DNA from 3 places in the Pseudomonas sp. TE3728 genome. Region 1 is predicted to be linked to each of the others. Evidence: predicted binding sites of a transcription regulator. Region 1 holds the regulator's gene; each other region holds the start of a gene.
The links. The regulator sigma-54, encoded in region 1, starts transcription at its own class of promoters, with help from an activator protein. The targets are predictions, from matches to a motif close to ANTGGCATNNANNTTGCTNT.

Region 1 (3,243 bases):
CGGCATGAGCCTGTCCGGTGGTGAACGCCGCCGTGTGGAAATCGCCCGGGCACTGGCTACCAACCCGAAATTCATCCTCCTCGACGAACCCTTCGCCGGCGTGGACCCGATTTCGGTGGGCGACATCAAGCAGATCATCCATCACCTCAAGGCTAAAGGCATTGGCGTGCTGATCACGGACCACAACGTTCGTGAGACCCTGGATATCTGCGAAACCGCCTACATCGTCAACGACGGCCAACTGATTGCTGAAGGTGACTCCGCCACCATCCTCGCCAATGAACTGGTCAAGGAAGTGTATCTGGGCCACGAGTTCCGCCTGTAAGCACCTGAGGTGCCCAGGTCGCCGAGGGAGCGCTCGCTTCAATAAAAAATCAATAACTTTTTATTGTTACAGCGCTCTAGGCAAACACTTCAGTTTCGGGCATATAATTTGCTTATGTTTGGCGCTTCGGCGCCCTGTAGTGGATGGCGCATGTGCGCCGGCGAATAAGGTGTTAAGCCCCTGCCATGAAACCATCGCTAGTCTTGAGAATGGGCCAGCAGCTGACGATGACACCGCAGCTGCAACAGGCCATCCGCCTGCTCCAATTGTCGACCCTGGACCTGCAACAGGAAATCCAGGAGGCTCTGGAGTCCAATCCGATGCTCGAACGCCAGGAAGAAGGCGACGACTTCGATAACGCCGACCCCTTGGCCGATAGCGCCGAACAGAAACCCAACGCCGACATTCAGGAACCCTCCTACCAGGAAACCGCCCCGACGGTGGACAACCTTGAGGAAGGCGACTGGAACGAGCGCATCCCCAACGAATTGCCCGTCGACACAGCCTGGGAGGATGTCTACCAGACCAGCGCCAGCAGCCTGCCGAGCAACGATGACGACGAGTGGGACTTCACCACCCGCACATCGGCCGGTGAAAGCCTGCAAAGCCATTTGCTCTGGCAACTGAACCTGGCACCTATGTCCGACACCGATCGCCTGATCGCCGTGACCCTGATCGACTGCATCAACAATCAGGGCTACCTGGACGAAACCCTCGAGGAAATCCTCGAAGCGTTCGACCCGGAACTGGACATCGAACTGGACGAAATCGAAGCCGTCCTGCACCGCATCCAGCAATTCGAACCCGCTGGCATCGGCGCCCGCAACCTCGGTGAATGCCTGCTACTGCAACTGCGCCAGTTGTCCGCCAAGACCCCTTGGCTGGCCGAAGCCAAGCGTCTGGTCACCGATTACATCGACCTGCTCGGCAGCCGCGACTACAGCCAGCTGATGCGCCGCATGAAGCTCAAGGAAGATGAGCTGCGCCAGGTCATCGAATTGGTCCAGAGCCTCAACCCACGCCCGGGTTCACAAATCGAGTCCACCGAAGCCGAATACGTCGTTCCCGACGTGATCGTGCGCAAGGACAACGAGCGCTGGCTGGTGGAGCTGAACCAGGAATCGGTGCCACGCCTACGGGTCAACGCCCAATATGCCGGTTTCGTGCGCCGTGCCGATACCAGCGCTGACAACACCTTCATGCGTAATCAGCTGCAGGAGGCTCGCTGGTTCATCAAGAGCCTGCAAAGCCGCAATGAAACCCTGATGAAAGTCGCCACCCAGATCGTCGAGCATCAACGCGGCTTTCTCGAATACGGTGACGAAGCCATGAAGCCGTTGGTGCTGCATGACATTGCCGAAGCAGTCGGCATGCATGAATCGACAATTTCACGGGTGACCACGCAAAAATTCATGCATACCCCACGGGGCATCTATGAACTGAAATACTTTTTTTCCAGCCACGTCAGTACCTCTGAAGGCGGTGAATGCTCGTCCACGGCGATCCGCGCGATCATCAAAAAACTGGTTGCTGCGGAAAATCAGAAAAAGCCGTTGAGTGACAGCAAGATCGCTGGTTTACTGGAGGCACAAGGCATTCAGGTAGCCCGTCGCACCGTCGCCAAGTACCGCGAATCCCTGGGGATTGCGCCTTCCAGCGAACGCAAGCGGTTGATGTAGCCGCCGGGCTCGCCACAGCGTTCCAGTGGCAGGCATTTCTGCCTGCCGCTTTATGCACTGGCAACGAAGGAGAAGCTGTATGCAAGTCAACATCAGTGGACACCAACTGGAAGTGACCGAACCCCTGCGCACCTACATCGGCGAAAAACTCGACCGGTTAGAGAGGCATTTCGACAAGATCACCAATGTGCAAGTCACGATGAACGTCGAAAAACTGCTGCAGAAGATCGAAGCCACGCTGCATATTCCCGGCGGAGAAGTGGTCGCCAATGCCGAGCATACGGACATGTATGCCGCCATCGACCTGCTGACCGACAAGCTGGATCGCCAACTTAAAAAGCATAAGGAAAAGACCCAGAGCCTCCTTCAGGGCGCGACCGGTCGTTAACACCCCCAATCCATGATCCGACTAGAAACCATCCTGACCCCCGGCCGTTCCCAAGTGAACGCGCCGGGTGGCAGTAAAAAGAAAGCCCTCGAGCAAATTGCCAACCTTATCCACCGCGAAGTACCGGATCTGGAAATGCAGGACGTCTTCGAGGCCCTGATTGCCCGTGAGAAACTCGGTTCTACCGGTTTCGGCAACGGCATCGCCATCCCCCACTGCCGGCTCAAAGGCTGCACCTCGCCAATCAGTGCGCTGCTGCACCTGGAAGCCCCTATCGATTTCGATGCCATCGACGGTGCCCCCGTTGACCTGCTGTTTGTGCTGCTGGTCCCGGAAGCCGCCACCGACGCACACCTGGAACTGCTACGCCAGATTGCCAGCATGCTGGATCGCAAGGAAGTGCGTGAAAAATTGCGTAGCGCCCCGAGCAACGAAGCCTTGTATCAGGTTGTCCTGGACGAGCAGAACGGTCACTAATCATGCGCCTGATCATCGTCAGTGGCCGCTCCGGCTCAGGTAAAAGTACCGCCCTCGATGTGCTCGAGGACAACGGCTACTACTGCATCGACAACCTGCCTGCCGGCTTGCTGCCGGAACTGGCCGAACGCGCGCTGATTCACACCGAACTGGCACAACCGCTGGTGGCCGTGTCCATCGATGCGCGCAACCTGCCGAGCCACCTGTCACGGTTTCCCGAATTGCTGGAAGAGGTCCGCAGCCGGCATATCCAGTGCGATGTGCTGTATCTGGACGCTGACGAAGAAACCTTGCTCAAACGCTTTTCGGAAACTCGCCGTCGTCACCCGCTGAGCAGCGCCAATCGTTCGCTGGCGGAGGCGATCCAGGATGAA
Region 2 (3,243 bases), 4.3 Mb from region 1:
GCCGTGGTCGCCGATGAGGTCCGCAGCCTGGCCCAAGCCACGGACCGGGCTACCCATGAAATCACCACAGCCGCGACGGCGATCGCCATGGCCGTGCGCCAAGTAGATGGTGAGGTCAAGGAACACCGCGGCCTGCTGACAGCCGGTAGCCAACAGAGCGAGCAACTCGCCGCCAACCTCGACGACCTGGCTCAACATAGCCAGATCAATCTGCAACACCTCGGCGCCATGCAGCAGGCGCTTAGCGAGCACCAGCAAGCCAATCATGACCTCAGCGAACAGTTGCAACAGGTCAATGCCGCGGTGCAAGAGCAGAGTACGCGGACCCATGCGCTGCACGACCTGACCCATTATCTCAACCAGCTCACCGTCGGAAACCGCCCATGAACCTACAATTCGCCGCCGCACTCGATGGTGGGCAATCCCGACGAACCCGTCTGCCACAAAACGACGCGGGACTCAGACAGATGCTTTTGCTGGGTCTCCACCTGTTGCAAGGCCTGCAGCAGCATCGCGGTCTCGGCGGACAGACCACCCGCGAGGCACAGCAACGTTGCCAGGCACTGGGTCATTCGCTCGACCAACGCTGGAAAGAATGGCCGTATAGCGCACAGTGCCAGGCCTGGAACGCATTACGCCGCGAACCTGAGGATTTCGAGGGCCATTGCCGGTTGCTGCAAGACTTGCTCGGCGCCATCCAGAACCTCGAACTGCGGCGCTGCGCGCTTAATCTGCAGCCCCCGAGCATCGCCGAGCGCTGTTGGGAGCTGGAAGACCTGGGGCGGCTGCGCGGCCTGTCGGTGCGCGCCGCCGCCCATCAGAATTGCCCACTGCAAATGCTTGTTCAATTGCAGTACCTGCACGAGCGCTTGCTCAGGCATGCCCCCCGCTCGCTGCACAACGCTCTCGAACGACTGCAACGCTGCCTGATCGGTACAACGACAGTGTCCATCTCCCCGGCGCAGTGCTACGCCCTGCTCACCCCATTGCTCGACGAGCGCCTCGACGCCATCCGCCGGGATCTGGGCTGAGGCTTACCTCCATTCGACTTCGCAACGGTGCGCAGGAGAGCTGTTTTAGTTCACCTCGCACCCAAGCTGCCCAAAAAGCGATCAGTGCTTCGCTCTCCCCCGGCTCTACACCCCCTTCGATATCTTTTTAGAAAACATCACAAAACCACTTCAAGCCTTTGTACCAATTGATTTTTTTCGCATAAAAAAACTCGGACATAAACTTGGCAAGCCCTTTGCTACTACTGACTAACAGACTCATGCGGCACGCCAATGGCGGCGTGCTGCACTTTCCGGACAACGGCGTCCGTCAGGTCCCTCTATCGAGGGTGCCTGGCGCACGCCGTTTTTTTTTGCCCCTAAAAAAAGGATGTGGTTATGACTGATGAGCGTGACTCGCAACATCCGGTACACCCCGGCCGGCGCACCTTCCTGAAGCAATCCCTGGTGACGGCAGGCACTGTCGCCGGGATCGCCGCCCTCGATGTTGTCGTGCCGGGCTTTCTGCGCAGCGCAGTCTGGGCTGCCGGCAGCGACGCGCCGGAGAAAGCTGCACTGAAGGTCGGTTTCATTCCCCTCACCGACTGCGCATCAGTCGTGGTGGCGGCAACCCAGGGTTTCGGCGAAAAATACGGCCTTACTATCACGCCGAGCAAAGAGGCGTCCTGGGCCGGTGTGCGCGACAAACTGCTCAACGGCGAACTGGATGCTGCCCATGTGCTCTACGGCCTGATCTATGGCGTGCAACTGGGCATCGGCGGGCCGCAGAGAGATATGGCCATGCTCATGGGACTGAACCAGAACGGCCAGGCGATCACCCTCTCCAAACAGCTGCAACAAGCGGGCGTGACCAATGGCGAGCAACTGGCAGCCAAGGTCAAGCAAGGCGGCACGCCACTGACCTTCGCCCAGACGTTCCCCACCGGCACCCATGCCATGTGGCTCAATTACTGGCTTGCCAGCCTCGGCATTAACCCGCTGACCGATGTGAAGACCATCGTGGTGCCACCGCCACAGATGGTAGCCAACATGCGCGTGGGCAACATGGACGGCTTCTGTGTCGGCGAGCCCTGGGGAGCCCGGGCGATTGCCGACAACATCGGCTTCACCGCCGTTACCACCCAGAAACTCTGGCCCGATCACCCGGAGAAAATCCTTGGCACCACCCGTGCCTTCGTCGAGCAGTACCCCAACACCGCCCGGGCGCTGACCATGGCGGTGCTCGACGCCAGCCGGTTCATCGAGGCCAGCGTAGAGAACAAAAAAAGCACCGCCCAACTGATTGCCGGCAAGGCCTACGTGAATGCGCCCGTCGAAGTGATCGAACAACGCTTCCTCGGCCACTACGACGACGGGTCAGGCAACCAATGGACGGACGAGCATGCGATGTCCTTCTGCAAGGATGGCAGCGTCAACTATCCCTACCTGTCGGACGGTATGTGGTTCCTCACCCAGTTCCGTCGCTGGGGCCTGCTCAAGGAAGATGTGGACTACGCCGGTGTGGCCAAGTCTATCAACCAGACAAAACTCTACGGCGAAGCTGCCAGCCAACTTGGCCTGACTGTACCGGGCAGTCCGCTGCGCAGTAGCACCCTGATCGACGGCAAGGTCTGGGACGGCTCCAATCCGGCCGCCTATGCCAACTCCTTCACCATCAAAGCCTGACCGGAGTAACCCGCCATGAACGCCCCCCTCAAGTTGCCAGCGCCGCCCACCACTACGGCGAGTACCCAGCCAGAGCGTCGCTCTCCCCTCCTGAGCGGGTTGCGTCAACGCGCCAGGGATGGCATTGCCCCAGCATTGGGTATCGCCCTGTTTCTCGCCGTCTGGGCGTTTATAGCCGCACGCAGTGAGGGCCTGCCCGGCCCGCTCGCTACTTGGTATTCAGCCCTGGAGCTGTTCAGCGCCCCCTTCTACGACAACGGTCCAAACGACATGGGCATTGGCTGGAACGTACTGGCCTCCCTTGGCCGGGTCGGCATCGGCTTCGGCCTCGCCGCCCTGCTCGGTATTCCGCTGGGCTTCGCCATCGGCCGCTTCGCCTTCCTCGGCGGCATGTTCGCGCCGATCATCAGCCTGCTACGTCCGGTCTCGCCGCTGGCGTGGTTGCCGATCGGCCTGCTGGTGTTCAAGGCCGCCGGCCCGGCATCGATCTGGGTGATTTTCATCAGCTCGATCTGGCCGATCATTCTCAACACCGCCGCAGGGGTCGCCAGCGTGCCGCAGGACTACT
Region 3 (3,243 bases), 4.4 Mb from region 1:
AGTGCCTCGGGAGTCGAAAACGAAGCTGGTCGCGGTGTGGGAGAGGGTATAGGTCGAGCCGCTCGGGATCTTTTCAAAGAACACACCGAACTCCTTGGCGGTGGCGGCGGTTTCTTCCAGCGTACCGTACAGCGCCTCGAAACTTGGATCGAAGGCTTTGACGTAGGCGTCGAGCATTTGCGGCGTATCGCGTTCGGGGTCCAGGGTGATGAAGATCACTTGCAGGCGTTCGCCATCGCGGCCCATCAGTTTTTTCGCTTGTGCCGCACGGGCCAGCGTCGTCGGGCAGACCGCCGGACATTGGGTGAAACCGAAAAAAACCATCGGCATCAGGCCACGGTAGCTGCCCAGCATCCGGTACTCGCCTTGGGCGTCCTTGAGTTTGAAGGTACGCCCCATGATCTTGTCGCTGAGGTCCTTGCCGTACTTGAACGACAGCTTGCTGCTGTCATCGCAGCCGGCGAGCAGGCCAAGGCTCAACAGGCTCATGCCTTGCAGGACCGTGCGACGGGTATACAACGTACTCATGGAAAAAAGCATCCTGTGTAGCGACCGGGAATCTACAGTGGCTGATCAATCAGACGAAAAAAAGCGCACGGATGTTAACAAACTGTTGCGCTATGGCGCTCAATCGATGGCCCGCCGGTCATGCGCCAAAAGGTCGCGGCTTCGGGATACGCTACTGGGAACAAACACCGAGAAACCTGTGGCGAGGGAGCTTGCTCCCGCTGGGGCGCGCAGCGGCCCCAAAAAAGGATCACTGCACAACCCTGCGTCAGTAACTCACTCACCACAACAGCCCATGCCTACTCAGGCGTATTAATGTGATCCAGCACCCGGTTCGCCGTGATCTCCGCCACCATGATGCTGTTTGAAATGCCCAGCAGGGCGTGACGCGACTCACCCTCCAGATGATCCACCAACTGATGGACCATCACATCGACCGAGGCCAGTGTCTCGACCAAAAAAACCGCCAAGGTTTCGGTAGTCGCCTCTGGGGCCACGACAAACAGCTTGCTGGGTTTACGCGCGGTGGCTTTGATGTCGGCATTCGACGGGAAGTGGAAGTTCAGAGCCCGCTCGGCGGCCTCATTGAGCTTCTTTGAATCGGGCTCGTATGGAGACACCGAATCGATGTCCGGTGGGTTAGGCGTAACTTTGAACATAAGCTGGCTTCTCTGATTGGGTGCCACCCTCCTGCGACTAAACGAGAGGGAGGCAGCTGTGCGCAGGTTAGTCGACCGGGGAAGCTAGCAAAGCCGGCGCGCCCGAAGGCGCCCTGCGCACAACCACCATCAAGTGCAGGCATGGGAACGCCTGACTGACAAGAGCTTGTGCACCTTGCTTGTAACCCCGGGCGACTAAACCCGATCACTGATGGGCAGTGACGCGAATCAAGTTACCGAGCAACCCCAAGGCGCACAAGCCGGCGGATTCTGGCGTAAGCGTAGGCAACGGCGCAAGATCTTGTAGCTTTCAGGAAGTAACCTTGATGGCGCTTAAACAGGCTCCTTTAATCGATGTTGAATGATCTGGCGCGCACTTCCTACACGCGGTGAAAACCTCGAAAAAAACCGCTACATGCACTTTTATAAAGCGCGATGCCATAAAAACGTGCACCCGCCGCGAGCGGAGCACCGGGTTTTTCTCCTCTGCCAGTGGCCACATCCGCTGTTGCCAACGATCCACGCAACCCCTTCTGAAAGACCGTCCTCCCCCGCCAGAACACGCCTATCCCACGGTCGCCAAGCCTATTCGCCGATTGTAAGCCGTGAGGTTTTCAGCGCGAGTGAAGTATCAAGCGGCAGACTGGCACAAAGGCTGCATTGATCCCCTCAGGTCCATCGAAAACAGATGGGCAGCCCACTCGGTCAACGATGATCGAGCGGCCGAGCAGGTCGTGGGCAACATCGGTGGATCCGGCGAAGGCGCCAGGTCGAACACCGCGAAGAACAGGCAAAGACGCCTGAAACCGAGAGGTTTCAGGCGTTTTTTTTTGCTTTTTTAACCGTGATTGGCTTTGGCTGGGTGCTTACTATGAATTCCAATGTTGCCGCGTTGAACAAACTGCAAACACTGATCGTGATCGGCAATGGCATGGTCGGACATCATTGTGTCGAGCAGCTCATCGAGCGCGGCGCCCTTGACCACTATCGCCTGCATGTCTTCAGCGAAGAGCCGATGCGCGCCTACGACCGGGTGCATCTGTCCGAGTATTTCGGCGGTCGCGATGCCGAGTCGCTGGCCCTGGGCGAAGCCTCCCTGTACCAGACGCCGGGCGTCACTCTGCATTTGGGCGTGCCGGTGCTGGAAATCGATCGAGCGCGACGCCAGGTGATTACCGCACAAGGTTGCGTCGCGTACGACAAATTGGTTCTGGCCACCGGCTCTTATCCTTTCGTACCGCCTATTGAAGGTGCAGAAGGCGACTCGCGCCTGGTCTATCGCACCCTCGAAGACCTCGACGCGATTCGTGCCGCGGCGGCCAATGCCCGGCGCGGCGTAGTAGTCGGCGGTGGCCTGCTTGGCCTGGAAGCCGCCAACGCCCTGAAAAGCCTGGGCCTGGAAGCGCATGTGGTGGAATTTGCCCCGCGTCTGATGCCGGTGCAGCTGGACGAGCAGGGTGGCCTGGCGCTGAAGGCGCAGATCGAGCGGCTCGGTGTGGGTGTGCACTTGTCCCGTGGCACACAGTCGATCAGTGCCGGCGAGCAGTACCGCTACCGGATGAATTTTGCCAATGACGAATTTCTTGAAGCCGACCTGATCGTGTTCTCCGCCGGCATCCGCGCGCAAGACGCGCTGGCCCGCCAATGTGCGCTGGACATCGGTCCCCGTGGCGGCGTGGTGATTGATGACCAATGCCTGACCAGCGATCCGAACATCTACGCCATCGGCGAGTGTGCGGCCTGGAATGGCAGCCTCTTCGGTCTGGTCGCTCCCGGTTATCAAATGGCCCGTGGCGTCGCGACGCTGCTGTGCAATCAAGTGGCGGAGCCATTCCAGGGCGCCGACATGTCGACCAAGCTCAAACTGCTTGGCGTGGATGTCGGCTCCATCGGCGATGCCCATGCACAGACGCCGGGTGCGCGCAGCTACCAGTTCATCGATGAAGCGACAGCCAGCTACCGTCGCCTGGTGGTGGATGCTGACAGCAAGCGCGTGCTCGGCGCGGTGCTGGTCGGCGACAACAGCTATTACGACACCCTGCTGCAATACATGCAGAACGGCATTGCCTTGCCGTCG

Region 2: the regulator sigma-54 is predicted to act here: its motif matches at 1,234-1,253, upstream of ACZ89R_RS03440 (CmpA/NrtA family ABC transporter substrate-binding protein).
Region 3: the regulator sigma-54 is predicted to act here: its motif matches at 1,809-1,828, upstream of nirB (nitrite reductase large subunit NirB).

Annotation. Positions count from the first base shown of each region.
Region 1 covers NZ_JBWBQT010000001.1:5,190,534-5,193,776, reverse strand. The annotation lists gene lptB (LPS export ABC transporter ATP-binding protein) at 1-325, shown strand, start outside; gene ACZ89R_RS22675 (RNA polymerase factor sigma-54) at 511-2,004, shown strand; gene hpf (ribosome hibernation-promoting factor, HPF/YfiA family) at 2,084-2,392, shown strand; gene ptsN (PTS IIA-like nitrogen regulatory protein PtsN) at 2,405-2,869, shown strand; gene rapZ (RNase adapter RapZ) at 2,872-3,243, shown strand, end outside.
Region 2 covers NZ_JBWBQT010000001.1:875,157-878,399, forward strand. The annotation lists gene ACZ89R_RS03430 (methyl-accepting chemotaxis protein) at 1-387, shown strand, start outside; gene ACZ89R_RS03435 (hypothetical protein) at 384-1,031, shown strand; gene ACZ89R_RS03440 (CmpA/NrtA family ABC transporter substrate-binding protein) at 1,389-2,675, shown strand; gene ntrB (nitrate ABC transporter permease) at 2,691-3,243, shown strand, end outside.
Region 3 covers NZ_JBWBQT010000001.1:788,865-792,107, reverse strand. The annotation lists gene ACZ89R_RS03090 (SCO family protein) at 1-528, opposite strand, end outside; gene ACZ89R_RS03085 (DUF6124 family protein) at 807-1,166, opposite strand; gene nirB (nitrite reductase large subunit NirB) at 2,038-3,243, shown strand, end outside.